DNA from 4 places in the Streptomyces sp. NPDC026538 genome. Region 4 is predicted to be linked to each of the others. Evidence: riboswitches for the same ligand, from Rfam matches in the RefSeq annotation. Region 4 holds a riboswitch; each other region holds the start of a gene.
The links. Region 4 has a riboswitch for S-adenosylmethionine ahead of ACZ4N4_RS26300 (putative leader peptide). Riboswitches for the same ligand answer to the same signal wherever they lie in the genome.
Positions count from the first base shown of each region.

Region 1: another riboswitch for S-adenosylmethionine. It lies ahead of ACZ4N4_RS02070 (aminotransferase class V-fold PLP-dependent enzyme); the one in region 4 lies ahead of ACZ4N4_RS26300 (putative leader peptide).
Region 2: another riboswitch for S-adenosylmethionine. It lies ahead of thrC (threonine synthase); the one in region 4 lies ahead of ACZ4N4_RS26300 (putative leader peptide).
Region 3: another riboswitch for S-adenosylmethionine. It lies ahead of ACZ4N4_RS19415 (amino acid ABC transporter permease); the one in region 4 lies ahead of ACZ4N4_RS26300 (putative leader peptide).

Region 1 is NZ_JBVHQG010000001.1:445,814-453,026, forward strand. It holds gene ACZ4N4_RS02060 (rhomboid family intramembrane serine protease) at 1-468, shown strand, start outside; gene ACZ4N4_RS02065 (Lrp/AsnC family transcriptional regulator) at 465-746, shown strand; gene ACZ4N4_RS02070 (aminotransferase class V-fold PLP-dependent enzyme) at 883-2,244, opposite strand; SAM riboswitch class IV at 2,389-2,505, opposite strand; gene trpD (anthranilate phosphoribosyltransferase) at 2,606-3,670, opposite strand; gene qcrB (cytochrome bc1 complex cytochrome b subunit) at 3,803-5,440, opposite strand; gene qcrA (cytochrome bc1 complex Rieske iron-sulfur subunit) at 5,437-6,495, opposite strand; gene qcrC (cytochrome bc1 complex diheme cytochrome c subunit) at 6,492-7,213, opposite strand, start outside.
Region 2 is NZ_JBVHQG010000010.1:152,834-160,046, forward strand. It holds gene ACZ4N4_RS34190 (ABC transporter substrate-binding protein) at 1-136, shown strand, start outside; gene ACZ4N4_RS34195 (DUF3263 domain-containing protein) at 154-387, shown strand; gene otsB (trehalose-phosphatase) at 483-1,334, shown strand; gene ACZ4N4_RS34205 (alpha,alpha-trehalose-phosphate synthase (UDP-forming)) at 1,385-2,809, opposite strand; gene ACZ4N4_RS34210 (glucosyl-3-phosphoglycerate synthase) at 2,892-3,836, opposite strand; SAM riboswitch class I at 3,994-4,156, shown strand; gene thrC (threonine synthase) at 4,175-5,461, shown strand; gene ACZ4N4_RS34220 (MoaD/ThiS family protein) at 5,508-5,783, shown strand; gene ACZ4N4_RS34225 (cold-shock protein) at 6,243-6,449, shown strand; gene groL (chaperonin GroEL) at 6,841-7,213, shown strand, end outside.
Region 3 is NZ_JBVHQG010000004.1:541,178-548,390, forward strand. It holds gene ACZ4N4_RS19405 (transporter substrate-binding domain-containing protein) at 1-343, opposite strand, end outside; gene ACZ4N4_RS19410 (amino acid ABC transporter ATP-binding protein) at 407-1,201, opposite strand; gene ACZ4N4_RS19415 (amino acid ABC transporter permease) at 1,198-2,178, opposite strand; SAM riboswitch class IV at 2,581-2,692, opposite strand; gene ACZ4N4_RS19420 (glutathione S-transferase C-terminal domain-containing protein) at 2,770-3,642, opposite strand; gene ACZ4N4_RS19425 (putative leader peptide) at 3,843-3,974, opposite strand; gene ACZ4N4_RS19430 (hypothetical protein) at 4,134-4,391, shown strand; gene ACZ4N4_RS19435 (hypothetical protein) at 4,534-5,343, shown strand; gene ACZ4N4_RS19440 (cytochrome P450) at 5,545-6,708, opposite strand; gene ACZ4N4_RS19445 (OsmC family protein) at 6,826-7,213, opposite strand, start outside.
Region 4 is NZ_JBVHQG010000006.1:586,450-593,662, reverse strand. It holds gene ACZ4N4_RS26305 (ABC transporter substrate-binding protein) at 1-1,333, opposite strand, end outside; gene ACZ4N4_RS26300 (putative leader peptide) at 1,578-1,694, opposite strand; SAM riboswitch class IV at 1,730-1,843, opposite strand; gene ACZ4N4_RS26295 (hypothetical protein) at 1,924-2,058, shown strand; gene ACZ4N4_RS26290 (DUF427 domain-containing protein) at 2,081-2,896, shown strand; gene ACZ4N4_RS26285 (DUF1684 domain-containing protein) at 3,004-3,825, opposite strand; gene ACZ4N4_RS26280 (hypothetical protein) at 4,539-4,775, shown strand; gene ACZ4N4_RS26275 (ABC transporter permease) at 4,772-5,674, shown strand; gene ACZ4N4_RS26270 (ABC transporter ATP-binding protein) at 5,671-6,402, shown strand; gene ACZ4N4_RS26265 (ABC transporter substrate-binding protein) at 6,544-7,213, shown strand, end outside.

The DNA of each region.
Region 1 (7,213 bases), on a different contig from region 4:
GTGCACCTGCTCGGCAACATGCTCTTCCTCTTCGTCTTCGGGGCGATGACCGAGGAACGGATGGGCCGCGTCGAGTTCACCCTCTTCTACATCGGCTGCGGCTACCTCGCATTGCTCGGCTACGCGGCCGCCAACGCCACGTCCCAGCAGTCGCTGGTGGGGGCGTCCGGGGCGATCTCGGCGGTCCTCGGAGCGTTCCTGTACCTGTTCCCCAACGCCCGCGTGACCAGTCTTCTGCCGTTCCTCTTCTTCCTTCCGCTGCGGTTCCCGGCCTGGGTGGTGCTCCCCTTCTGGGCGGCCCTGCAGTGGGTCGCCCTGAACCAGGCCCCCTCCGGCCCCGGCGTGGCCTACCTCGCCCACCTGGTCGGCTTCGGACTCGGCGTCGGCTACGCGTGGGTGCGGTACGGCCGTGGGACTAAAGTGAAGGCCGCCCCAGCTCCGGCACCCGAGGGAGAGAACCAGCCGTGATCACCGCGATCGTCCTCATCAAGACCAGCGTGGACCGGATCCCCGAGATCGCGGAACAGATCGCCGCGCTGGACAGCGTCAGCGAGGTCTTCTCCGTCACCGGTACGTACGACCTGATCGCCATGGTCCGGGTGCGCGAGCACGAGGATCTGGCCGAGGTGATCCCGGGCCGGATCAGCAAGATCCAGGGCGTGGAGGGCACGGACACGCACGTCGCGTTCCGCACGTACTCCCAGCACGACCTGGAGGCCGCGTTCGCCATCGGCCTGGACAGCTAGCGGACGCCGTTCACCCAAGCGCCCCGTCAGGGGCGCGGGGAACTGCGCGCTCAGCCCCCACCGGCCCGCACCGCGGTCGTCTGCGGGTCCGTCGTGGCTGGTCGCGCAGTTCCCCGCGCCCCTTGCGGGGCGCTGATCACACCGCCGGGACGCAGCGGCCTTCTTCCGTGCGGTACGTCCACTTGGCGCCGTGGGCAACCAGTTCCTTCACGGCGTTCGCGAAGCGCTCCACGTGCTCGTCGGGCGTCCCCGCCCCGAAGCTCACCCGGATCGCGTTGAGGGACTTCTCGCCCGGTGCCGCCTCCGGCGCCCCGCACTCGCCCTGGGTCTGGGGGTCGGAGCCCAGCAGGGTCCTGACCAGCGGGTGGGCGCAGAAGAGGCCGTCGCGGACGCCGATGCCGTACTCGGCGGAGAGGGCGGCGGCGAAGTGGGAGCTGTTCCAGCCCTCGACCACGAAGGAGAGCACGCCCACGCGGGGGGCGTCGTCGCCGAAGAGGGACAGGACACGGACCTCGGGCACCTCGGCGAGGCCCTCCCGGACCTTGGCGATCAGGTGCCGCTCGCGGGCGACCAGCGTGTCGAAGCCCGCCTCGGTCAGCGCCTTGCAGGCGGCGGCGATCGAGTAGGCGCCGATGACGTTCGGGGAGCCCGCCTCGTGCCGCGCAGCGCTGTCGTGCCACTCCACGGCCACTCCCCCGTCCGCGCGCCGGGTGACCTTGCGGCTGGCGCCGCCGCCCGCGAGGTACGGCTCGGCCGCCCGCAGCCAGTCGGCGCGGCCGGCCAGGACGCCGGAGCCGAAGGGGGCGTACAGCTTGTGGCCGGAGAAGGCGATCCAGTCGACGTCCAGCTCGCGGACGCTCACCGGGTGGTGCGGGGCCAGCTGGGCCGCGTCCAGGACGATCCGGGCGCCGTGCGCGTGCGCGGCGGCGGCCAGCTCACGGACCGGCCACAGCTCGCCGGTGACGTTCGAGGCGCCGGTGACGCAGACCAGGGCCGGGCCGTGCGGGTCACGGTCGGCGAGGGCCTTCTCCAGGGTCTCCACGGCCTGGCGCGGGGTGCGCGGGGCGTCGAGGTAGCTGACCCGGGCGTCCTGCCAGGGCAGCAGGCTCGCGTGGTGCTCGGTCTCGAAGACGAAGACCTGGCAGCCGGCCGGGAGGGCGCGGGCCAGGAGGTTCAGGGAGTCCGTGGTCGAGCGGGTGAAGACCAGCTGGTCGTCCTCACGGCAGTCGAGGAACTCGGCGACGGTCCGGCGGGCGTTCTCGAAGAGGTCCGTGGAGAGCTGGGAGAGGTAGCCGGCGCCGCGGTGGACGCTGCCGTAGTAGGGCGCGTACGCGGCCACGTCGTCCCAGACACGCTGGAGGGCGGGGGCGCTGGCCGCGTAGTCGAGGGCGGCGTAGGTGACCTCGCCACCGGTGACGAGCGGGACGATGACATCCCGCCCCAGAACGGGCAGGGGAGCACAAACCGACTGGGCGGAGGCGGCGGTGGAGACGGACATGGCGGAACTCCCGTGAGAGGAAGGAAGAAAGGGAAAAGGGTGCGCGGAAGTGGGGGCTCGACGCCCTAGCGCATTCGCTTGCTCACGGGGGACTCCCTCGATGACCAGGATCCCTGGGCTTTGCTCATTCAGAAGAGCGTGAGGGATCCGCGCTTGCCGCAGACCTCGCTGCCTACGGCCTGGTCTTCACCCGGGGCACCCCGCCACGGACGGAGGGTTGCCGGACAGTCGGCCGGGGCCTCATGACTGTCACTCATGACCTGAGTGGAAAACTAGATGAGGTGATCGCCGGCGCGCAACTCCTGTCCGGATGACGGACTGCCGAGGGCGCCGGCGCCACATGCTCTCTTCCGTTGGGCGCCTACCGGTTGGTGGCCGCCGCCCAGCGCTCCAGCACCCGCTTGGCCGCGCCCGAGTCGATCGACTCCGCGGCCTTGTCCATGCCGGCACGGATCTGCTCGGCGAGCGTTCCGGTGCCCGGGTCCAGGGCCACCAGGGCCGCCGCCGAGTTCAGCAGGACCGCGTCACGGACCGGGCCCGTCTCGCCGTCCAGCAGCCGGCGCGCGACCTCCGCGTTGTACGACGGGTCGCCGCCGCGCAGCGCCTCCACCGGGACCAGCTCGATGCCGGCGTCCCGCGGGTCGAAGGTCTCCTCGGTGACCTTGCCGTCGCGGACGATCCAGACGTGGGACGTGGCGGTGGTCGTCAGTTCGTCGAGGCCGTCGTCGCCGCGGAAGACCAGGGAGGAGTTGCCGCGCTCGGCGAAGACGCCCGCGACGACCGGTGCCATGCGCGGGTCCGCGACGCCGACCGCCTGGGACCGCACCTGCGCGGGGTTGGTCAGCGGGCCGAGGATGTTGAACACCGTGCGGATGCCCAGCTGGCCGCGGGCCGCGCCGGCATGGCGCAGCGCCGGGTGGAACTTGACGGCGAAGCAGAAGGTGATGCCGGCCTCCTCGGCGACCTCGGCCACCCGCCGCGGGGTCAGGTCGAGGTTGACGCCGAGCTTCTCCAGCACGTCCGAGGCGCCGGACGCGGAGGACGCGGCCCGGTTGCCGTGCTTGACGACCTTCGCCCCGGTGCCGGCCACCACCAGCGCCGACATCGTGGAGATGTTCACCGTTTTGGCGCCGTCACCGCCGGTGCCGACGATGTCGACCGTGCGGCCCGGTACCTCGATGACGTTGGCGTGCGCGTACATCGTGCGGACCAGGCCGTTGATCTCGTCCACCGTCTCGCCCTTGGCCCGCAGGGCGACGACGAAGCCGGCGATCTGGGCGTCGGTCGCCTGGCCGCGCATGATCTGGTCCATCGCCCAGGCCGTCGCGTCCGCGCTCTGGTCCTGGCCGTAGAGCAGCGCGTTCAGCACCTCGGGCCAGGAACGGCCCGCCGCGATGTCGCCTCCAGCGGGGGTCACAGCGCTCATAAGGCCGCTCCTGATCGTCGTACCGGCAAAAAACGGTGTCAGGCCTACCCTATCCAGCCCCGGGCACGGCGAAGGGCCCCCATCCGTACACCGGACGGGGGCCCTTCGACCGTGGCGTGGCGACGCGGTCGATCAGTGGTGGCCGTGGCCGCTCGTGATCTCCTTGTACTCCTCGACGGTGGGCTTCGGGATCTGGTTGTCCTCGCCGTAGTAGGCGCTGCTCAGCTTGGCGCGGAGCTTCTCGGAGCCCTTGATCTTGCGCTCGACACCGTTCTCGTCCACCGCCGCGCCGATCTCGGCCGGCTCGTACTGGTGGTGGGCCGTGAGGGTGTGCAGCTGCTCCTGGCTGAGCGGCTCGTGCACCTCGATGAACTCACCGTGCGGCAGCCGCTTGATGATGCCGGTCTCACGACCGTGCAGCACCTTCTCGCGGTCCCGGCGCTGCAGGCCGAGGCAGATCCGCTTGGTGACGAGGAACGCGATCACCGGTCCGGCGAAGAAGAAGATCCGGACGAACCAGGTCACGTCGTTGATCGACAGGTGGAAGTGGGTGGCGAAGAGGTCGTTGCCACCACCGACCAGGCCGATCATGTACACGGTCACCCAGGCGACACCGAAGCCGGTGCGGGTCGGGGCGTTGCGCGGCCGGTCCAGGATGTGGTGCTCGCTCTTGTCGCCGGTGACCCAGGACTCGATGAACGGGTAGAGCGCGATCGCGCCCAGCACCACACCGAACAGGACCAGCGGGATGAAGACGCCCAGGACCAGGGTGTGGCCCCAGAAGTTGATCTCCCAGCCCGGCATGTAACGGATCAGACCCTCGGCGAAGCCCATGTACCAGTCGGGCTGGGCGCCGGTGGACACCTGGTCCGGACGGTAGGGGCCCATGGCCCAGATCGGGTTGATCTGGGTGGTCGCCGCGATGACCGCGATGACACCGAAGACCAGGAAGAAGAAGCCTCCGGCCTTGGCCATGTAGACCGGCAGCAGCGGCATGCCGACGACGTTCTTCTCGGACTTTCCGGGACCCGCGAACTGCGTGTGCTTGTGGTAGAAGACCAGGATCAGGTGGCCCACCACCAGGCCGAGCATGATGCCCGGCAGCAGCAGGATGTGGATCGAGTAGAACCGGGCGACGAAGTCGTGGCCGGGGAACTGCCCGCCGAAGAGGAAGAACGAGATGTACGAGCCGACGATCGGCATCGACAGGATCGCACCCTCGGTGAAGCGGACACCGGTGCCGGAGAGCAGGTCGTCCGGGAGCGAGTAACCGGTGAAGCCGGTGAACATGCCGAGGACGAACAGCAGGAAGCCGAACAGCCAGTTGATCTCACGCGGCTTGCGGAACGCGCCGGTGAAGAACACGCGCATCATGTGCACGAACATGCCGGCGAGGAAGATCAGCGCGGCCCAGTGGTGGATCTGCCGGATGAGCAGACCACCGCGCACGTCGAAGGAGATGTGCAGGGTCGAGTTGAACGCCTCGGACATCATCTGTCCCTGGAGCGGGACGTAGCTGCCGTGGTACACCACCTCGTTCATCGACGGGTGGAAGAACAGCGTCAGGTACACACCCGTGAGGATGATGATGATGAAGCTGTACAGGCACACTTCGCCCAACATGAACGACCAGTGGTCGGGGAAGATCTTGCGCATGTTGGACTTGGCCAGGGAGTAGATCCCGAGCCGTCCGTCGGCCCAGTCGGCGACGCGCTCGCCGGCCGGTGCCTTCCCGCGTGAGCGGGTCTCGTCGTTGGTCGTAGTGCTCATCCGCGCTCCCAGAAAGCAGGACCGACGGGCTCCTCGAAGTCGCCGAGCGCCTGGAGGTAGCCCTCCTCGCTCACACCGATGCGCAGCTGCGGCAGGGCGTGACCGGCCGGGCCGAAGATCACTCGGGCACCGTCGGAGAGGTCGAAGGTGGACTGGTGGCACGGGCAGAGCACATGGTGGGTCTGCTGCTCGTACAGCGAGATCGGGCAGCCCACGTGGGTGCAGATCTTCGAGTAGGCCACGATGCCCTCGTGGGACCACTCCAGCTCGCGCTTGTCCTTGATGTTGTCCGGCTGCAGCCGGATGATCATCAGGGCCGCCTTCGCCATCACGTTCTGGAAGTCCTCCTGGGACTCCTCGACGCCCTCGGGCTTGGCGAAGGTCAGCGAGCCGACGGCGACGTCGGAGGGACGCAGCGGCTCGTTGGTGTTCATGTTGACGAGCAGCTTGCCCTTCGACCACGCCGTGTGCCGCAGCGAGGTGCCGGGCAGCGGGCCGAGGTCGCGCAGCAGCACCACACCGGAGAGCGGGACCAGGGTCAGCGCGCCGAACATGGTGTTGCGGATCAGCTTGCGCCGGCCGAGCGCCGATTCCTTGGCGCCCTGCTTGAAGTCGGCCAGGACCTTGGCCTTGACCTCCGGCGGCGCCGAGATGGCGTGCCGCTCGTCGGCGACCTCCACGTCGGACATCAGGGTGCGGGCCCAGTGGACCGCGCCCGCGCCGATGCAGAACAGCGCCACACCGAGGGTCAGGCCCAGCGCGAAGTTCAGCGCGCTGATGTGACCGATCGGGAAGACGAAGATCGACTTGTCTTTCGGGATCGTCACATAGGAGGCGATGAAGCCGACGGTGGCCAGCATCGACACCGTGAACAGCAGGGCCACGACGCGCTCGGACCGCTTGGCGGCCCGCTCGTCGATGTCCTGGATCCGGTGCTCGTGAGGCGGCAGACCGGGGTCCGCGAACGGGTCCTTCTCGTCCGCGATGCTCACGGCGCCGTGCGCGTGGCCCTGCTCAGCGGGCAGGTTCTCTTCTGGAATCTCTTGGCTACTCATGACTTCTTGGCCTTTGCGGTCCGAGCGGCGACCCAGACGGCGACGGCGATCATGGCGCCGAGACCGAAGATCCAGGCGAACAGGCCCTCGCTGACCGGCCCGATGCCGCCCAGGTTGAGACCGCCGGGGTTCTCCGTCTTGGGGCTGTTGACCGCGTCGAGGTACGCGATGATGTCCTTCTTGTTCTTCTCCGACAGCGTGGTGTCGGGGAAGGACGGCATGTTCTGCGGGCCCGTCTGCATGGCCTCGTAGATGTGCTTCGGGTCGACGCCTTCCAGGCTCGGCGCGAACTTGCCCTTGGTCAGCGCGCCACCCGCACCCACGAAGTTGTGGCACTGCGCGCAGTTGGTGCGGAAGAGCTCACCGCCCGCGGCGATGTCGGCACCACCCGGGCCGTACTGCTCCTTGGTGGGCACCTCGGGACCGGCGCCCAGCGAGGCGATGTACGTCGCGAGCTGGGTGATCTGGGCCTGGGTGTAGATGTTCTTCTTCTTGACGACCTGCGGGCCCTGCGAGGTGGCGGCCGGCATACGGCCGGTGCCGACCTGGAAGTCGACCGCCGCGGCGCCCACGCCGACCAGGCTGGGACCGTCGGACGAGCCCTGACCGCCGGTGCCGTGGCAGCTGGCACAGCCGACCGAGTAGAGCTTCTTGCCCTCCTCAATGGTCAGGGACTGGGAGGTCTCATCGGCCTGCGCCCGGCCCGCGGGCGCGAGCG
Region 2 (7,213 bases), on a different contig from region 4:
CTCCTGGGCCGCGGTCAGCGCCGACGTCAAGGCGCAGATAGGCACGGCGGTCACGTCCACGGGCGACCCGACCGCCGTACTCACCCGGCTCCAGTCCGAGGCCGCGGCGGCGGACAGCCGTACGAACACGGGCTGAGCGTTACGGTTCTCGGCATGGACCGGCAAGAACTGGGCGCACGCGAACAGGCGATCCTCGCCCTGGAACGCCGGGGCTTTCCGAGCCCCGGCGCGAAGGAACGGGCGATCCGCGAGGAACTGGACCTGGCGCCGGTGCGCTACTACCAGCTCCTCAACGCCCTGCTCGACGACGAGCGGGCGCTGGCCCATGACCCGGTGACGGTGAACAGGCTGCGGAGGGTGCGGGACGCGCGGCGAATGGATCGCTGAGGCCGGGGGGATGTGCGGGCCGGTGGGGGCCGAGCGCGCAGTTCCCCGCGCCCCTTGGGGCGCGCTGTCCCGGGCGTCGCCGATAGGGTCGCCGTATGGGTACGCATCCGACGGACAATCCTCTGCCTTCGCCTCGCACCCCCGCTGGTCGCGAAGGGCTCGAGGCCCTGCTCTCGCAGCCCCGCTCCGCGCTCGTCGGCCTCGACTTCGACGGGACGCTCGCGCCGATCGTCGCCGACCCCGAGCAGGCGCGGGCTCATCCGGACGCCGTACCGGCCCTGGCCGACCTCGCGCCGAAGGTGGCCGCCGTCGCCGTCATCACCGGCCGTCCCGTCGAGATCGCCGTCCGCTACGGCGGTTTCGCCGGCGTCCCCGGCCTGGACCACCTCGTCGTCCTCGGCCACTACGGTGCCGAACGCTGGGACGCGGCGACCGGTGAGATCACCGCGCCCCCGCCGCACCCCGGCATCGCCGCCGTCCGCGCCGAACTCCCGGCCGTCCTCGACGGCGCGGGGGTGCACGGCGCCTGGATCGAGGACAAGGGCCACGCCGTGGCCGTCCACACCCGCCGGGCCGACGACCCCCAGGCCGCCTTCGAGTCCCTCCGCGCACCCCTGACGGACCTGGCCACCCGCCACGCCCTGATCGTCGAACCGGGCCGCCTGGTCCTGGAACTGCGGCCGCCGGGCATGGACAAGGGCGTGGCGCTGCGCGAGTACGCGCGGGAGATCGGCGCGGGCGCGGTCCTCTACGCGGGCGACGACCTGGGCGACATCCCGGCCTTCGCAGCCGTGGAAAAGCTCCGCGCGGAGGGCGTCCCGGGCCTGTTGGTATGCAGCGGCAGCGAGGAGGTCACCGACCTCGCGGAGCGGGCCGACCTGGTGGTAGACGGCCCGGAGGAAGTCGTACGGCTACTGAAAACTCTGGCTGAGCTGAGCGCCCCGTAAGGGGCGCGGGGAACTGCGCGGCAAGCCCCCACCGGGCCCGCGCATGCCCCTCATTCCCGCAGTGCCCCCAACTGCTCAAGAAACCAGGCCGCCGGCGGCAACGCCGTAGCCGCCGCGGCCAGCCGCTTGCACCGCTCCGCCCGCTCCGCCCCCGGCAGACTCAGCGCCTCGTGCAGGGCGCGGGCCGTCCCTCCGATGTCATACGGGTTCACGACGATGGCGTCCTCGCCCAGCTCCTCGTACGCCCCCGCCTCCCGCGACAGCACCAGCACGCACCCCTCGTCCGAGACCACCGGGATCTCCTTGGCGACCAGGTTCATGCCGTCCCGGATCGGGTTCACCAGGGCCACGTCGGCCAGCCGGTAGGCCGCCAGCGACCTCGCGAAGTCGTCCTTCACATGCAGCACCACCGGCGTCCAACCCGCCGTCCCGTACGCCGCGTTGATGTCGTCCGCGACCCGCTGCACCTCGGCCGTGTAGTCGCGGTACACCGCGAGGTCCTGCCGCGACGGGTACGCGAACGCGACATGCACCACCCGCTCCCGCCACTCGGGGTGGTCGTCGAGCAGCTGCCGGTACGCCAGCATCCCCCGCACGATGTTCTTCGACAGCTCGGTCCGGTCCACCCGGACGATCGTCCTGCGGCCCTCCCCGATCTCCTCGCGCAGCGCCCGCATCCGCTCGTCCACGTCCGGCTCGTGGGACCGCTTCCGCAGGAACTCCGCGTCGGCCCCCAGCCCGTGCACCCCGATCCGGGTCTCCCCGGCCGTCGGGATCCCCGGGCCCAGCACCGCATGACAGCAGGCCACGAACGCGTCCGCCCACCGCCGGGTCAGGAACGCCGCGTGATCGGCGCCCAGGATCCCGCTCAGCAGCTCCGCCGCGATGTCGTCGGGGAGCAGCCGGAAGTAGTCCGGCGGTGCCCACGGGGTGTGGGAGAAATGGCCGATGCGGAGATCCGGCCGCAGCCGGCGCAGCATCCGTGGGGCCAGCGCCAGGTGGTAGTCCTGGATGACCACCACCGCGCCCTGGCCCGCCTCCTGCGCCAGCGCCTCCGCGAACGCCTGGTTGTAGGCCTGGTACGACGCCCACTGCCGCCGGAACTCCGCGTCGAAGATCGGCTCCAGCGGGGTCTGGTAGAGCATGTGGTGGACGAACCAGAGCATCGAGTTCGCGATGCCGTTGTACGCGTCCGAGAACACGTCCGGATCGATGTCGAGCATCCGGACCTGCTGTCCGCCGGTGTCCCCGGCCGGCAGCCGGCCGCCCTCGGCCCGCCGCACCGCCTCCCGGTCGCCGTCGCTCAGCGCCGCGCACACCCACACCGCGTTCGCGTCCGGCCCGATCGCCGACAGCCCCGAGACCAGCCCGCCGCCGCCGCGTCTGGCGTGCAGGGCACCGCCTTCGCCCACTACATACGAAACCGGGCCGCGGTTGGACGCGACCAGCACCTCAGCACCGCCGGTGAAAGCCATACGCCACAACCTAGCCCGGCCCGGAAACGCTCAAACGTACGGCTACGCCCGACGCGCCGCCGTATACGGCCGTACGACGAAGTCACGCCACCCGGCGCTCGGCGTACTCGGCGATCTCCGCCATCGGCGGCCGTTCCTCGGTGTCCACGGAGTAGGTGCGCGGTTCGAAGCCGTCCTCACCCCGTTCGAACTGGGTGAGGGAGGGGCGGATCAGGTGGCCGCGGGCCAGCCGCAGCTGGGCCGTGCGGTAGATCGCGGCGGACATCCGGCCGAGGGCCTGGCCGTCCTGGTGACGGTGTTTGCGGACCCCCACGTCGACCTGGGCGAGGGCGTCCAGGCCCACCAGGTGCAGGGCGTCGACCAGCATGCCCAGCTCCACGCCGTAGCCGACCGGGAAGGGGAGCTGTTCGAGGAGCGAGCGGCGGGCCGCGTACTCGCCGCCGAGCGGCTGGACGAACCCGGCCAGCTGCGGCCAGTGCATGTTCAGCAGCGGGCGGGCCATCAGTTCGGTGACCCGGCCGCCCTGTCCGGCCGATCCGGCGAGCGGGCGGTCGTACATCGCCTTGACCAGGTCCACGTCCGGGTCGGTCAGCAGCGGGCCGACGATCCCGGTGACGAAGTCGGAGGAGAAGTCACGTAGGTCGGCGTCGATGAAGCAGACGATGTCCCCGGTGGTGACGAGGAGGGAGCGCCAGAGGACCTCGCCCTTGCCGGGGACGGCGGGGATGCGCGGCAGGATCGTGTCGCGGTGCACGACCCGGGCGCCGGCCGCCGCGGCCACCGCCGCCGTACGGTCGGTGGAGCCGGAATCGACGACCACGAGCTCGTCGACGAGCGGCGCCTGCCGCATCAGGTCGTGACGGATGATCGCGACGATGTCGCCGACGGTCGCCTCCTCGTTGAGCGCGGGCAGCACCACGGAGACGGACTGCCCGGTGCGCTGCTTGGCGGCGAGTATCCGGTGCAGCGGGCGGTCGTTCATGGACCAGGAGCGGGTGGCCAGCCAGCGCTCGACTTCTTCCAGCACAGTCAGCGGCTCCTCACTGTCACGATCACACTGCGAGGTGTGATCCATCTCGCGGTTCGGACGACACTCTCAACTGTCCTGGCCTTCGGTTACAGTCTTGAACAACGCCGATGACCATCGCATGTCCTGGGGTCACCGGTCGTTGACAACCGCATACCGCTCATCCAGAGGGGCAGAGGGATACGGCCCGATGAAGCCCCGGCAACCCTCCAGTCGGTTACTCGTGGATCGCTGATCACTGTCGATCACTCGCGAGGCTCCCGGCTAGGGAAGGTGCCAAATCCGTCTCACGGCGAGATGCGTCGTGAGGAAGATGAGGAGAAAGGGCCTCGCCTCACATGGCTGTGCAGACTGCTGCGACCACCACCGACTCCACGACCGTCGATCTCGGTCCCGCCACTGCCCTGAGCTGCCGCGAGTGCGGCCACCGCGTGCCGCTCGGCCCGGTGTTCGCCTGCGAGGAGTGTTTCGGCCCGCTCGAAATCGCGTACGACTTCTCGGGCTACGACACCGAGGAGCTGCGGAAGCGGATCGAAGCGGGTCCCGCGAACATCTGGCGTTACGCGCCGCTGCTGCCCGTCCCCGCGGACGTGGCGACCAAGCCGAACATCAACCCGGGCTGGACCAAGCTCGTCCAGGCCGACAACCTGGCGAAGGAGCTGGGCGTCACCGGCGGCCTGTACGTCAAGGACGACTCCGGCAACCCGACGCACTCCTTCAAGGACCGGGTCGTCGCCCAGGCCGTCGAGGCCGCGCGCGCCTTCGGCTACACCACGCTCTCCTGCTCCTCCACCGGCAACCTGGCCGGCGCGGTCGGCGCCGCCGCCGCCCGGGCCGGCTTCCGCTCCTGCGTGTTCATCCCGCACGACCTGGAGCAGGGCAAGATCGTCATGGCCGCGATCTACGGCGGCGAGCTCGTCGGCATCGAGGGCAACTACGACGACGTGAACCGTTTCTGCTCCGAGCTGATCGGCGACTCGGCCGGCGAGGGCTGGGGCTTCGTCAACGTCAACCTGCGGCCGTACTACGCGGAGGGCTCCAAGACCCTGGCGTACGAGATCTGCGAGCAGCTCGGCTGGCGGATCCCGGACCAGCTGGTCGTCCCGATCGCCTCCGGCTCGCAGCTCACGAAGATCGACAAGGGGCTGCAGGAGCTGATCAAGCTCGGGCTCGTCGAGGACAGGCCGTACAAGATCTTCGGCGCGCAGGCCGAGGGGTGCTCACCGGTGTCGGTGGCCTACAAGGCGGGCCACGACGTGGTGCGGCCGCAGAAGCCGAACACCATCGCCAAGTCGCTGGCCATCGGCAACCCTGCCGACGGGCCGTACGTCCTGGACATCGCGCGTCGTACCGGCGGTGCGGTGGAGGACGTCACCGACGAGCAGGTCGTCGACGCGATCAAGCTGCTCGCGCGGACCGAGGGAATCTTCGCGGAGACCGCGGGCGGGGTGACGCTCGGAGTCACCAGGAAGCTCATCGAGAATGGGCTGATCGATCCGGCGAAGTCGATCGTCGTACTCAACACGGGTGATGGACTGAAGACGCTGGACGCCGTGGCGGGGACCGGGCTCACGGCGACCATTCGCCCGAATCTCGAGTCTTTCCGCGAGGCCGGGCTCGCCTGAGCCAGCTGTAAGAAACCAGGGCGTTGCCCCGATCGGAGGTTCAAACGTGAGCGTCACCGTTCGCATCCCCACCATCCTGCGCACCTACACCGGTGGTCAGGCCGAAGTCAGCGCCGAAGGCGGCACCCTCGGCGAGGTCATCTCCGACCTGGAGAAGAACCACACCGGGATCGCCGCCCGTGTTCTCGACGACGAGGGCAAGCTGCGCCGGTTCGTGAATGTGTACGTCAATGACGACGACGTGCGGTTCGAGCAGGGACTTCAGACGGCGACCCCGGACGGTGCGGGCGTCTCCATCATCCCGGCCGTGGCCGGCGGCTGACCTGCTGACAGGCTGATCGAATGACCGAACATTACCTTTGGTAACGCCGATCACCCACTGTTCATTCGATTGCCCCCTCCGTGAGAGAAGCGGAGGGGGCAATTCTGTGTGGTTGAGCGCGGTACAGTTGGGGAACGCGGTCCCGATCTCCAGGTCGGGAGCCCCGTATTCGACACCGCTGACCCGCCAAGAAGTAGCCAAAGTGTGCGGGTTATATGCGGCTTTCGCGGCTTTTATGGGGCCCGACTTGCCCTGAATTCGGCCGAATTCTTGCTATATTCCGGACCCTTCCCGTCCAGAATTCTCGTCCGATTGACCTGTTGCAGACGGCAGTTGGACAGATACATTCAGCCGCGGTCGACGCGTTCCGGCGCACGCCCCCAACCATTGGGGGGTGAGGTCTGACCCGGATCCGCGAAGTGTGGATCTGTGCAAGGGCCAGTAATAGGGGAGTTAGGCATGGCTCAGGGCACCGTCAAGTGGTTCAACGCGGAGAAGGGGTACGGCTTCATCGCGGTCGACGGTGGTGCGGATGTTTTCGTCCACTACAGTGCGATTCAGATGGACGGCTACCGCACCCTGGAGGAAGGTCAGCGGGTCGATTTCGAGATCTCGCAGGGCCAGAAGGGGCCGCAGGCGGACATGGTCCGGCTCGCGACCAGCTGAAGCACGCGCCGACTGACAGCGTCGTTCTTCTTTCATTGTCGGAGGGCTCGTATCCCATGGGGAGTCATGGGTTACGAGCCCTTTGGCATGCGCGGGACGAGTGGGCCGGCGCACCACCGCGGGCGGCCCGGCGCACCACCGCGGGGCGGCCCGGCGCGCCGCCCCGCGCGCGGCCCTGGCGCGGCCCAGTCTCCCGGAGGCGCTTGCACTCGGCATGGGCGAGTGCTAATCATTGGCGTTAGCACTCTGAAGGTGAGAGTGACAAAAATGGACCGGGTCGGTGAGGCCCGCAGGCCGGGTGGGGCAAGGAACCCACGGGTCGGCGAGCCGTCCGTCGCGGGCGCGGGCGCGGTCCGAAGACTCACCCCCAGTCCTGGAGGGACCACTTCACATGGCCAAGATCATCGCGTTCGACGAGGAGGCGCGGCGCGGCCTTGAGCGCGGTATGAACCAGCTCGCCGACGCCGTCAAGGTCACCCTCGGCCCCAAGGGCCGCAACGTCGTCCTTGAGAAGAAGTGGGGCGCCCCCACGATCACCAACGATGGTGTGTCCATCGCCAAGGAGATCGAGCTGGAGGACCCGTACGAGAAGATCGGCGCCGAGCTGGTCAAGGAAGTCGCCAAGAAGACGGACGACGTCGCCGGTGACGGTACGACCACCGCGACCGTGCTCGCCCAGGCCCTGGTCAAGGAAGGCCTGCGCAACGTGGCCGCCGGCGCCAACCCGATGGCCCTGAAGCGCGGTATCGAGAAGGCCGTCGAGG
Region 3 (7,213 bases), on a different contig from region 4:
CGGGTTCGGAACCGGTGAGGGTCTTCTGGTCGCCGCCCACGTAGGCCAGCGGCGGGAACCCGGCGGGCAGGGCGCCCTCGCCGATGACGAGCTTGCCGCTCTTGCGGACGGCGGCGGGCAGTTCGGCGCTGATGGACTTGACCTCGGAGACCTTGATGGTGGTCTGCTGGGCGGCGCCGTTGGAGACCTGTCCGATGACGACCTCGCCGCTCTTGGCGCTGCCGGTCGTGGTGGCCGCGTCGCTGTCGCCCCCGCAGGCGGCGAGCCCGGTGGCGAGGGTCGCGACGGCGGTCGCCGTGGTGAGGCCGCGGATCAGGCTGCGTCGGGAGAGGAGCGTGGGCATGGCTGTCCTTCGTGTTCGAGCGAAAGGTGAGAGGTCGAGCGGGAAATGAAGGGGGGAGGCCGTTCAGAGGACCTTGCGCAGGAAGTCCCGGGTCCGTTCGTGCCGCGGATGGTCGAGGATCTCGGCGGGCGGGCCCTGTTCGACGATCTTTCCGCCGTCGATGAAGACGATCCGGTCGGCGACCTCGCGGGCGAAGCCGATCTCGTGGGTGACGATCACCAGGGTGGTGCCGCTGGACGCCAGGTCCTTGATGACCGCGAGGACCTCGCCGACCAGTTCGGGGTCGAGCGCGGAGGTCGGCTCGTCGAACAGGATGATCCCGGGGCGCAGCGCGAGGGCGCGGGCGATGGCGACGCGCTGCTGCTGACCGCCCGAGAGCTGGCGTGGATAGGCGCCGACGCGCTCGCCGAGGCCGACCCGTTCGAGGAGTTCCTTGGCCAGCCGCTGGGCCTCCGGCCTGGTCAGCTTTCCGGTGGCGACGGGGGCGGCCGCGACGTTGTCGAGGACCGTCAGGTGCGGGAACAGGTTGAAGTTCTGGAAGACGAAACCGATCCGGCTGCGCTGGGCCAGGATGGCGCGTTCGCTCAGTTCCTTGAGACCGTCGCCGTGGCGTTTGACACCGATCAGCTCGCCGCCGACGCTGACGTAGCCGGACTCGGGCTTCTCCAGGTGGTTGACGACCCGGAGCAGCGTGGACTTTCCGGAGCCGGACGGGCCGAGGACGACGGTGACCTCGCCGGGACGGACGGTCAGGTCGATGCCGTCGAGGACGCGGTGGGCGCCGTACGACTTGTGGACGTCGTGGATCTCCAGGGCGGCCGGCGCGATGTCCGGCGCCTTCTCCGGTGCGGTGGTCATACGGCGGCCTCCCGGCGTATCCGTTCCCGCAGGCCGGCCAGGCCGGTGCGGAGTCTTTGGAGGGGGGTCGGCGGCAGCGTGCGGGTGGCGCCGCGGGCGAAGTACCGCTCGACGTAGTACTGCACCACGGAGACGGCGCTGGTCAGGATCAGGTACCAGACGGTGGCGACGAGCAGCAGCGGCACGATGTCACCGGGGTAGGTGCTGCCCATGGACTGCACCGAGCCGAAGAGGTCGAGCAGCGAGACGTAGAACACCAGGGACGTGCTCTTGATCAGGCCGATGAGCTGGTTGACGTAATTCGGCACGATGGAGCGCAGGGCCTGCGGGAAGACGATCCGGGTGAACTGGTAGCCCTTGGGCAGGCCGAGCGCGGCGGCCGCCTCGTGCTGGCCCTGGTCGACGGAGAGGATGCCGCCGCGCACCACCTCGGAGGCGTAGGCCGCCTCGTTGAGGCTGAGGCCGATCACGGCGATGGCCATGTCGGTGGCGAGCTTCGACTCGTCGAAGGTGACGAAGGACGGACCGAAGGGAACACCCAGGCTGAGCGTCTTGTAGAGGGCGGAGAAGTTGTAGAGGAAGATCAGCAGGACGATCAGCGGGATCGAGCGGAACAGCCAGGTGTAGGTCCAGCTGACCGCCCGCAGCACCGGACTGCCGGAAAGCCTCGCGAGGGCGAGTACGACGCCGCCGAGCAGGCCAAGTACGGCGCTGAGCGCGGCGACTTCGAGGGTGACGACGAGCCCGTCGAGGATGGTGGGGCGCAGGAACCAGTAGCGGAAGCGGTCCCACTGGTAGAAGGGGTTGCTGGCCAGTCCGTGCACGAACTGCGCGACGAGCACCAGGACGACGGCGGTGGCGATCCACCGGCCGGGTCGGCGCAGTGGCTGAACTCGCTGGCTTTTCAGAGATTTTGACGGTGCGTCAGTGGGCGGTGGCGCCTCGGCCACGGACAGGACGCCTGGGGGTTCACTCATGGCGGGCTCCGGCGGAGTCGGACACCCCGGATCACACAGCCGGGGCCGCGGCACCGCACCGCGTCGGGACACGGCACAGGTGCGCGGGGGCGCGCGGGACACGGGATGGGGCGGACGGCTTCACACCGGGGCGGCCGGTGCTTCGACGAGGACGCTGGGACGCGAGGCTGCGGGAGCCGCGCTGCGGGCGAGGCGGAAAGGCCTGGTCAGACCCGACAGCGGGCGCGGCCCGGTGCGGTACACGCGCTACACAGGGCGCTGTTGACGCGGAGCAGGTCGACGGCGCGGTCGGCGACCAGCGGGCTCGGATACGGCTGTACGCAGCCCGGGGTGCGGCCCTCGGCCGACCTGGAAGCTGCGTACATGTCCCGTCACCTGTCACTGTTGTGGCGGCCCCTGGGGGCCTCGCGCTTACCGAACATCGTCATCCGGTCCGGTCGTCACCTGGGGCACCCCACCGCGGTGCGAGGGTTGCCGGTCAGCAAGCCAGGGCTTGATGCTGACGCTCTTGACCGTTCTGGTCCGTAAGTTAGGCAGCCGTCCGAACGAATGTCAACGCCTGTCCGACTGGCGAAACGGTTCGGAACGCTCTCACCTGCGTGAAGCGCCGGGAGCGTCCGCCGCATGGCCCGCCCAGTCCAGGATCTGGACGGCCGCGCCGGCGGCCTCCAGGCCCTGGCAACGGCCGTGGTGGCGGCGGGCGATGCCGTCGAGGTCCAGATGGGCGCCGAAGGCCGGGTGGGCGGCCAGCCGGCGGGCGTAGGCCCACAGCACCGGGTGGCCGGCGATGGCGTGCACGGCGGCGGCGTCCAGGTGGTTGCGGTGCACGGTGTCGAGTTGCACCAGGGACACCCACAACTCGACGTCCGCGGCCGTGAGTTGCCCGCCGACCAGGAACTCGGTGCCGGTCAGGCGGTGCTCCAGCTCGTCCAGGGCGGCCAGCAGCGTCTCGAGCGCCTCCGGGTCGCCGCCCTCCCGGCCGGCGTGCTGTGCCGCCTGTTCGATGTCCTCCGCGCAGAGCCGCTCGACCTCCTCGATCTCGGCCTCGGCACCGCACGGGTACAGCCGGACGCCGCCGTCGCCGAAGTGGCGGTCCAGGTCGCGCAGGATGTCCCGGCTGTGCGTGCTGACGATCCGGCCTGACCAGTCGTCACTGAGCACCGGCGCGAGGGCCGGACCCGAGTAGTGGTGGGCACTCGCCTCGTACAGCGGGCGCAGCGCCGAGTGGCTGCCGTCGGAACAGTCCGGGACGGCGGCCAGGAAGGTGACCGGACAACAGTCGTCGAGGGCCAGCAGGCTGTGGCCGACGGCGATGCGGAGGCCGTCGGGACAGGCGGTGGCGAGGTGGAGCCGGTAGCGGCGCGGCACGGCGTAGTGCCCGCTGCGGGCGTCCCGGCCGATGCGCCCGCGGAAGGCGGGGCCGGTGCGGACGGACGGAACGGCGGCGAGCGGAGTGATGGACATGCGTCTCCCCGGGGGTAGAGGCGCGCGGACGTACGCGCGGCGGAAGCGTTCGTCGGTGGGTGGGCGCTCGGTGGGCGGGCGCCCGAGGGCCGGACGCTCGGTGGGTGGGCGTTCGGCGGGTGCGGCCGGCTACGGGCGCCCGGCCGGTCATGGCCGGGCGGCGGGTACGGCCGGCGGCGGGTACGGCCGGCGGAGGGTGCTCAGCCGGTGCGGCTGATGGCGCTGCACACGCGCTGCAGGTCGATGTGCAGGCGGGAGGTGAGCAGCGGAACGGGGCAGGGCGTGCGGTTCCCTCGGCGCTGTCTGCCGGTGACCGTGCGCAGCCGACCCATCTTTCCCTACCTTTTCACTAGGATTCCCACCTGGAGTGTCGATCGGCCTCCGCGTGCCGTCAAGGGGGCGTCCACGCCTGGGACGGCCGGCCCGGCTTGCCGCGGGGCGCCAGGGGATGTCCGCTGGAGGCGCAGGCCGAGTGACAGGAGCCGGATGCGATGAGCGAGCCCCCGGGTCCCGGGCCCGTGCCCGGCGCCGTGCCCGAGACCTTCGTGTTCGCCTGCGGGCGGTGCGGCGAGGTCTGGGAGGCCACCTTCCAGGCGGTGTTCTTCACCGACCCGATCGCCGACCCGGACCTGCGGAGCACCCAGGAGTACGTCGACGAGGCCGGCCGGGCCGTGCGGTCGCCGCTCACCGACGCGGTGTGCCCGCGCTGCGGCAGCCGGAAGGTGCGGATCACGGTTCCCGGATCATGACGCTCACCCGGATGGCACGCGCGGGTGGTCGGCGCCCGTGCCGGATGGTGGCGTGGAGGGACGTACCGCCGTTGCCCGCGCAGTGACGCAGCACCGCTGCCCCCGCGGAGCGACGTACCGCGTTCCCGAGGAGGCAGTCGCGATGATCCGTCCGTCCCGACCCGTGCGTGTTCTCGTCTCGGCCCTGGCGACGGGGATCCTGCTCGCCACGGCGGCCTGCACGGACGAGAGCGGGGGCCCCGAGGCCGTGTCCGTCTCGCCCGCCGGCGAGCACTCGCCCGCGTCCCCGTCGGCGACCCCCGCCCTCACCAGGGCGGGTGCGCAGGCCGCGCTGATCACGCCGGCCGACATCGAGGACAACTGGCAGCTGGCCAAAGACGCGGCGACCTGGCGCAACTCGATGCTGGTCGGGAAGGTCGACGTGGCCGCCTTCCTCACCGCCAAGTCGGATGCCGCCGACTGCCAGCGCCTCCTCGACGCCCTGTACTCCGACAGCCTCCTCGGCCGCGCTTCGGGCGCCTCCGGGCTGCGCGGGTTCACCTCGGAGGACTCCCGGATGCTGTACCAGGTCGGCGACTACGGCTCGGCGAACCTGGACGCCACGCTGGCCTGGCTGAAGACCCTGCCGGACAAGTGCAACCAGTTCACGGCCACCGGCAAGGACGGCGGCCGGCGGACCGTGCAGGTCGTGTCGGCGAAGGTGCCGAAGTCGGGCGACGCGCGCGAGGCCCTGACGGTGACCGTCCAGGGGAACGCCAACGGCCAGTCCGCCACCTACACCACGGACGTGGCGGTGCTGCGGATCGGCGCCTCCGGGGCGGCGGTCACCAACGGCGGCCTGTCCGGCGTCGACCACGACAGCACCGCACTGGCCGTGCAGACCGGCGCCCAGCGCCTCAAGGACGTGCTGTCCGGCAAGACCCCGGCGCCGATGCCGAGCCAGTTCGACTAGTGCCGCGGCAGGCGACGTCTGCCCGTCAAGGAGCGGCGTCCGGTGCGTGCTCCCCGTGTGCCGGGCGGAAGTCCTCGTACTGGATGTACTTGGGCTTTCGGCCGGTGCGGCGAGAGTGCGTGCCGGGCGTCGGGACGGGGCGAACGTTGCCTGCCGCAGCACTAGGGGGCCGGGAGCGGTCGTACGCGTGCGCCGGGACCGTCACCACCGCACGTGCAGGCTGGGCGGCTTGCGGAACACCAGGCCGTACGGCGCGGCGGGCCGTTCCGGGTCGAGGCGCAGTCCGGGAAGGCGTTCGAGCAGACACCGGAGGGCGATACGGGTCTCCAGGCGGGCGAGATGGGCGGCGAGGCAGTGGTGCGGGCCGTGGGCGAAGGCCAGTTGGAGACGGGCGTTGCCCCGGCGGACGTCGAAGCGGTCCGGGTCGGGGAAGACGGCCGGGTCACGGTTGGCGCCGGTCAGGGAGACGGTGACCAGGTCGCCGCGGCGGACGGCGGCCGGACCGAGGACGACGTCCCGGGTGGCGTAGCGGTCCACCACCGCGGCTCCGGGCTCCAGGCGCAGCGACTCCTCGATCGCGCCGTCCAGCAGGGTCGGTTCGGCCCGGACGAGGGCGAGCTGGCCGGGGTTCCCGAGCAGGTGGAGCAGCGCGTTGGTGATCATCGCCTCGGTGGTCTCGATACCGCCGAACATCAGGACGGCCGCGTTGGAGGCGACTTCGGACGGTGTCAGCCGGCCGGCCGCTGAGACGAGGAGCGAGGACGCGTGCCGGTCGGCGACCGTCGCCTCGACGGCGGCCCGCAGTTCCGCGTAGGCGGCGGCGCCCGCGGGGCCCGCCTGCAGTCCTTCGGTGATGTCCGAGACGGACCGTACGATCGTGTCGTACCAGGCGAGGACGGTTTCCGTGGTGGCCCCGACCAGTCCGAGCGCCTCGGTGACCACGGCGACGGCCAGCGGTCCGGCGAAGGTCCGGCGCAGTTCGGCGGCGCCGGACGGTTCCAGTGCGGTGATGAGGCGGTCGGTCTCCCGCTCGATGAACGCGGCGAAGCCGTCGTGCACCTCGCGGGGCCGGAAGGGGGCGGCGAAGGGCTCGCGGTGGCGGGTGTGCGCGGCGCCGTCCAGGGAGAGCATGCTGGGGCCGACGACCTGGGCGGTGGAGAAGCGCGGGTCGTCGACGGTGAAGGTGACGGCGTCCCGCATCACGTCGACCGCGAGGTCGCGCCGGGTGACCAGCCAGCCGTTCAACTCGGGCAGCCAGGAGACGGGTTCGTCGGCGCGCAGCCGTGCCAGGCGCGGGTGCGGATCGCGGGCGAGTTCGGCGAGCGTGGTCGAGGCGCCGAGCGGGAACGCGTCGACGGTGCTCATCGCGCGGTCCGGCCGGGCAGAGGGGATCCGTTCACCTCGCCACCTAAGCATGCCCGCCGGACGCCCGGTTCGCCGCCCCGGCCCTGACCGACCGCCGGCACACCCCGCCCACGGGGATCATTCGTCCACGACCGAGACGGCGATGGGCGTCCCGGCCTCGATCGTGCGGCTGACCGTGCACAGCCGGTCGTGCGAGACGGCGACCGCCCGGGGCAGGATGGCGCGGGCCCGGTCGCCCGACGGGCCGTCCGGGAAGGTGACCGAGAAGGCGACCGCGAGGTCCGTCATCCGGTTGCCGTCACCGTCGTCGGCCTTGTGGCCGCTGACGGTGACGGTGAAGGCGGCCGGCTCCACATGGCGGCTGGTGGCGACGTCGACGTCGGCCGCGGTGCAGCCGCCGATCGCGGCGAGCAGGAGCTCCACCGGGGTGAACTCGGTGCCGTCGGCGGTACCGAAGTCGATCGTGCCGCCGCGTGCGTTCGTCGCGGTGAAGCTGCCGGTGGCG
Region 4 (7,213 bases):
TCGTGTTCCCCCACACCACGTCGAAGTCACCCGACTGGAGCGTGGTGGCGAACTGGGTGACCGGGAGCTGCTTGAGCACCACGTCGATCCCGACGGCCTTGAGCTGCTGCTGGACCAGCTCCAGCGCGGGCTGGTTGGTGGCCGCGTTCGGGAACCAGGTGATGGTCAGGCTCAGCTTCTTGCCGTCCTTGGTGCGGACGCCGTCGCCGCCGCCCTGCCAACCGGCCTGATCCAGGAGGGACTTGGCCTTGGCCGCGTCGAAGGCGAGGTCGGTGGAGAGGTCGGTGTAGTCGGGCGTGGTGTGCGCCAGGATGCTGGTCGCCGGCTGGGTGCCGGTCGGGAAGACGGTGTCGGCGATCTGCTTCCGGTCGACGGCGGCCAGGATCGCCTGGCGCAGCTTCGTGTCCTTCAGCAGGGGCCGCGAGTTGTTGAGTCCCAGACCGAACACCACGCCGGGGTTGGCCCGGCTCTGGAGGGCGACCTGGCCGCCCTTGAGCGCCGCCTCGTTGGCCTTGCCGACGCTGCTGATCACGTCCACCTGACCGGACTGCAGACTGCCGGCTCGCACCCCGGCCTCGGGTACGACCTTGAACACCAGCTTGTCCAGGTACGCCTCGCCCTTCTTCGACCACAGCGAGGAACCCCAGTCGTACCCGGCCCGCCTGGCCAGGGTGACCGACTGGTTCTGCACGTACTGCTTCAGCACGAACGGCCCGGAGCCGACCACACCGTCACTGCACTTCTGCTGCGGGGACCTCTTCACGCTCGCCGACGACTCGATCCCCAGCGAGTGGGTCGAAGTCGCCTGCAGGAATTGGGCGTTGGGCTGCTTGAAGGACACCTTGACGGTGAGCGGGTCGACCACGGTGGTGCTTTTGACACCGCTCAGGTAGCCCTCCGCGAGGGTGCCCAGGGCGCCGAGGTCCGGCACCGCGTCGAAGTTGTCCTTGACCACCTGGGCGGTCAGCTTCGAGCCGTCGCTGAAGGTGACCCCCGGCCGCAGATGGAACGTGAACGTCGTCGCGTCGCCGCTGATGTCCCAGCTCTTGGCGAGCCACGGCACGATCTTGCCGGTCTTCGGGTCCTGGTCGGTCAGGGAGTCCACGATCTGGCGCACCGAGTAGATGGTGTCGTTGCTTCCGACCTGCTGCGGATCCACGCAACCGGCGTCGGATCCCACCGCGAAGGTCAGGGTGCCGCCGGACTTCGCCTGGCCGCTTCCGCCGCCGGAACCGTCGTCGCCCGAACCGCACGCGGTCAGCAGGACGCTGGTGGTCAGGAGCGCGGCCAGGGGCGCCCATCGGGAGGGTCTGAAATCCGCAAGTGCAGTCACGGAGGGCTTTCTCCTACTCGTGTCACCCGGCACGGGGTGCCGGGCTTCGGGGCGCGAGGCACGGCCGTGCAAGGGCGTGCAGAGGCGTGCGGCCCCGGCCGGATCGGCGCCGGCCGGGGGAAGCGCTGTGCAGACGGAGGACAAACGGAGGCAGGTGGACGACACCGGGGACCGGTGGCGGGGGAAAGGCGGCGCGAAGGGGCCGGGGCCGGTGACGAGGGTCAGCCGGCGGCAGGCGGGCCGGTCAGACCCGACAGAGGCAGCTGGTCGAGCGCTTCAGATCGATGTGGCGCCGACGCGAGAGCCGGGAGTACGCCGTGGCGTCGGCGGGGGAGGCAGCCGGGTCATCGCTGTGTCGCATGCCGGTCCCTCCTCGTCTCCGGCCCCGGTCACGGGGCCACGCGCTTGCGGGAGTCGTCGGTGACCCCGCCGGGCTTTCACCTGGAGCACCCCACCGCGGGGGAGGGTTGCCGGTCAGCGAGCCAGGGCTTGACGCTGACACTCAATGCCGTTGGCGATCGTACGGATCGGTTTTGTCGTACGTCAATGCCGCAACCGGCGCCCTGTTCGAGAAGACGGGATCGTGTCACGTGCCGGGACGCATGGTGGACGCGTGGGAGCGTGCGAGTGGCAACGTCGAGGAGTACCTGCGGGTCTTCGGCCGCCCCGAGCAGCTCGCCGCCTGGCGGGAGAACCGCCCCCACGTCGCCGAAGTCACCGCGTGAGCAAGCCGAAGGAGAGCCGGTCATGACCACATTCCCCACCGCGCAGGCCGTGCGGACCACGCCCGAGGGGCTCCTGTGGGAGCCGAGCGAGCGCTGGGTGCGGGGCCGTAAGGGTGACGTCACCATCGTGGACAGCCGCCATCCCGTCCTCGTCTGGGAGCCCGGTGTGCCCGTACCGCTGTACGCGTTCCCGCGCGCGGAGGTCCGCGAGGACCTGCTCCGACCCGCGAAGAACCCCCCGGCCGGCACCCACACCGGCTCGTGGATCTTCTACGACCTCCACGTCGACGGCGAGCTGCTGGAGAACGCCGCCTGGACCTTCCCGGCCGCCGACCTGGCCGGCCACATCGCCTTCGAGTGGTTCCGGCGCGTCGGACGGGGCCTGGACCACTGGTACGAGGAGGAGGAAGAGATCTTCATCCACCCCCGTGACCCGCACAAACGGGTGGACGCCATCCCCAGCAGCCGTCACCTGGTGGTCGAGATCGCCGGCACGGTCGTCGCGGACACCCGCCGGCCGGTTCTGCTCTTCGAGACCGGCCTGCCCACCCGCTACTACGTCCCGCGCGAGGACGTCCGCCTCGACCTGCTCGAAGCCACCGACCACCACACCGGCTGCCCCTACAAGGGCACCGCCGAGTACTGGTCGTGGCGCGGCGAGGCCGACGTCCCGCCCAACGTTGTCTGGAGCTATCCGGACCCGCTGCCCGCGGTCGGCGCGGTCCAGGGGCTCCTCGCCTTCTACAACGAGGCCGTCGACATCACCCTCGACGGGGAACGGGTGGAGCGCCCCGTCACACACTTCACCAAGGCGCTCACGGAGCAACAGCGCACCTGACGAGAGACGACCGCGGGATCGAGGCGGCCGGCACCCGCAGACAGCCCCCGCCGCCGGCCGAGGAGCACGGCTACGGCGGCGGGGGGCCAGCGAGACGTGCGGTTCCGTCAGCGGCGGCCGCCGCGCTCCAGCGGGAGCTTCTCGCCCGTCTCGATCGCGACCGGCAGCCGGTTCTCGGCCGGCGGCAGCGGGCAGGTGGCCAGGTCCGTGTAGGCGCAGGGCAGGTTGGCGGCGCGGTTGAAGTCGATCGTCACCCTGCCCTCGGCGTCGGGGGCGGCGATCCGGAGGGAGCGGTTGGCCGCGTACGTGGTCACGCCGGAGGTCTTGTCGGTGAACAGCACCATCAGGGCTCCCGGCGTCCCGCCGTTGAACGCGGTGAGCCGGTGCACGGCGCCGTCCAGTTCGAACTCGACCTCGCCGGGGGAGTCGTACACGTGCTCCAGACCCTCGACGGCGGCACCCACGGTCACCGGGCGCGGGGTACCGAAGGGCAGGAAGCGGCCGGAGAGCACCCAGCGCGGGTCGGGATCGTAGGCAGGTGTCCCGGTGAACGCCGTCCGCAGCGCGTTGCCGGGGTGGCGGGGCCGCACGATGTCGTGTCCGCCGCGCTTGGCGACCTCGATCACCGCGTCGCCCCAGCCGACGTACACACTGGCACGTTCGGGGAGGACGCCGAAGTCGTGGCGGCCGCGTACGGCCTGCCCGTCGACGGTAACCTCCTCGCCCTCGTCCAATGCGACGACCACACCGGCGGCGGTGCTCGACCAGGCACCGGGCGCGTCCTCGAACCGGGTGGGCTCGTCGCCGAGCCAGTGGAGACCGGTGATCGCGAGGAACCCGTGCGGGCCGGCCAGCACCGCCTCCTTCTGCCGGTGCCACTCCTCCCAGTCCTGTACGAAGCTCACCCGGTCGACGTCCTGAACGGTCATGTCGGATCCCTCCAGCTGCGCGTTCTGTCTCTCGAACAACAGCCGGGCCGACGCGCGTCATCCCGCCAGGAGAAGTTCCACGTTTCCGCAATGTGAGACCTGTCCGGAACTTATTGACCGACAGGGTGGGCGTCTGCTCAACTCACGTTCCATGACCCCGCGTATGGATTTGACCCGGAGGCGCCACATCGACCTGGCGCACGTCTCCAGCGCGTTCTGTTGTCGTTGATCCGGAAGGCGTCTCGCTGATCCGGAAGGCAGGTCGCTGATCCGCACAAGCGGCTCTCGGCAGCGGCCGCCGTGCGCCGAAGGCGTACTTCCGGAAGGGGCCGGGCGAAGCCTCCATCCCAGCGGTGTCCTCCGTCAGGAACCGCGTCATCCCCGCACGACCGCGTTCTCCTCCCGCTCCAGGTCTCCCCGTATGCCGTCAGCTGCGGCCGAGGGTTTCTCCGGGCCTGTGGTGCGGGCCGGGCCAGTGGTGCGGGCCGGGCGGACCTCCCCAGGGCACCGCGGGCGGTGCGCGCCGAACGGTGCGGTCGCACGACCTCCCCTGCACCGTCCGACCTTCGCCTCGTACTCCTCGCGCGGTCGTCGGGCCCCGCTCGCGACCGGACCGACTACCGGCCTCGTGGCCGTTCACCGCCGCCCGTCACCCGTTCACCCCGGCTCTCCGCACCCGGCAGTGCGCCCCATTCCTTGAGAGGGACCTCCTCATGCCTCCGACCATCCGCAAGCTCACGGGCCGCATCGGCGCGCTCGTCGACGGCGTCGACCTTGCCGCGCCCGCCGACCCCGCGACGGTCACGGCGCTCCGTCATGCCCTCGACGAGCACAAGGCGATCGTGTTCGCCGACGTGAACCTCGACAACGCCAGCGTCGACGGGCGGCGCAGTGAGCAACTCGTCGGCGACGCCTCGCACTACAGCAAGGTGCTGGAGGTGGCGGCATGACCGAGGTCAGCCTCAAGAGGCCGGCCGTCGTCCCGGCGATCGTGGAGACCTCGGCAGAGACGCCGAACGCGCCCGGACGCGAGGTCTTCCTGCCGAGCCACGCCCGCCGCCGGACCCCGCTGCGCACGCTCCGCGAGCGGCTGCGCTGGCCGCTGGGCATCTACACCACTCCGGTCGTGATCCTCATCGCCTGGGAGATCCTCGCGAGGGCCGGAGCGCTGCGGAAGACCTATGCTCCGGCGCCGACCTCCATCGTCAAGTCCGCCGCCGACCTGTGGCAACAGGGTGTCCTCGGACCCGACTTGGCCATCTCGCTGCAACGCGCCGGTATCGGCCTGGCCGTCGGACTGACGGTGGGCATCGTCAGCGGGGTACTGGGCGGGCTGCTGCGCAGCGGCGAGTACCTGTTCAACGGCGTCGTGCAGATCCTCAACACGATCCCGCTGCTTGCGGTACTGCCGCTGATGATCGTGTGGTTCGGCATCGACGAGCTCACGAAGGTGCTGCTGATCTCGTTCGGTGCCGGCGTCCCGATGTACGTCAACCTCTTCGCCGCGATCCGCGGTGTCGACCAGCGGCTGATCGAGATGGCGCGGACGACGGGCGCGGGCACCTGGCGGCTGGTGACGCGGGTGCTGGTGCCCGGCGCCCTGCCGGGCTTCCTGGTGGGCCTGCGGTTCTCGCTCGCGTACAGCGTCCTGGGCCTGGTCGCGGCCGAGACGGTCAACGCCGACAAGGGCCTCGGCTTCCTCATCACGCAAGGTCAGACGTACCTGCAGACCGACCAGGTCTTCGTGGGGCTGGTGATCTACTCGCTCCTCGGTCTGCTCGCCGACCAGTTCGTCCGGGTTCTCGAGCGGGTGCTGCTGCGGTGGCGTCCCAGTTATGAGGCGTCATGAGCACCACCGTTCGGACACAGCCCCGGCAGCGGACCGGAGCAGTCGTGGAGAAGGTCGTCCGGCGGTTCGGCGACCGGGTCGTCCTGGATCAGCTGGACCTCACCATCGCCGACGAGGAACTGGTCGTCCTGCTGGGGCCGTCAGGCTGCGGCAAGAGCACCCTCCTGCGGCTGCTCGCCGGTCTCGACCGGCCCGACGGGGGGCGGGTGGAGGTCCCGGCCAGGCGGGCGATCGTCTTCCAGGCCGACCGGCTGCTGCCGTGGCAGCGGGTACTGAGCAACGTCACCCTCGGCCTGTACGGACCGGACGCCGACCAGCGGGCCCTCGACGTGCTCGCCGAGGTCGGGCTCGCGGGCCGCGAGCGGGCATGGCCCAAGGAGCTCTCCGGTGGCGAGGCCCAACGGGTCTCGCTGGCAAGGGCGTTGGTCTCGGAGCCGGAACTCGTGCTGCTCGACGAGCCGTTCGCGGCGCTCGACGCGATCACCCGGCTGCGCATGCACGACCTCGTGCGGGCGCTGCGTAGCAGGCACCACGCGGCCATGCTGCTCGTCACCCACGACGTCGACGAGGCGATCTCGCTGGCCGACCGCGTCGTCGTCATGAGCAACGGACGCATCGGCACCTCGCACCGCGTCGAGCTGTCGGCCGCCGACCGCGAGGCGAGCGTCGCCCGCGAGGAGATCCGCGCCGCGCTCCTGGAAGACCTCGGTCTCGCCAACGCGCACTGAAACCGCCTGAATCCCACCGAGTCCGGCTGATTTCGGCTGAGTCCGCCGGAGTCCGGCGGAGTTCGGCTGAGCTCGCTGCATCCGAACGAGCCGTCCGCCCCCGCTTCCTCCCGCCCCAGCACAGAAAGCACGTGAGAACCCATGCCCACAAGATCCTCCCGAATCGTCGGCGCCCTAGGCCTGCTCGCTCTCGCGGGGCCCCTCGCCGCGTGCGGAACGGAGTCGGAGGCGGCGGCACCGCTGAGCGACGTGAGCGGCTCGAGCGCCGACAGCCACCCCGAGTGGAAGAAGTACACGTTCACCATCGGTGACAACGGCGGCGACGGCAGCCAGGAACTGGCGAAGATCACCGGGGTCTTCGACAACGCGCCGTACAAGGTGAAGTTCGCCCGCTTCACCTATGGGCCGCCGCTCGTCCAGGCCGCCGCGTCGGGCGACATCGACCTGGGCAGCGTCGGCGACGTACCACCGATCACCGGCGCCGCGAAGGAGTACGGCTTCAAGGTCGTCGCCGTGAACCGATCCCTGAGGCCCGACCAGGCGAACGAGAACATCATCGTGCCGAAGGGCTCGCCACTGAAGACACTCGCGGACCTCAAGGGCAGGAAACTCGCCGTCCCGCAGGGCAGTTCGGCCCACGGCCTGGCACTGAACGCCCTCAAGAGCGCCGGTCTCAGCCCCAAGGACGTGCGGCTGGTCTTCCTCGACCCGGCGGCCGGCGCCACGGCGTTCAACACCGGGAAGGTGGACGCCTGGTCCATCTGGAACCCGCAGTCGGCCATCGCGGTCAAGAACGGTGCGCGGATCCTGG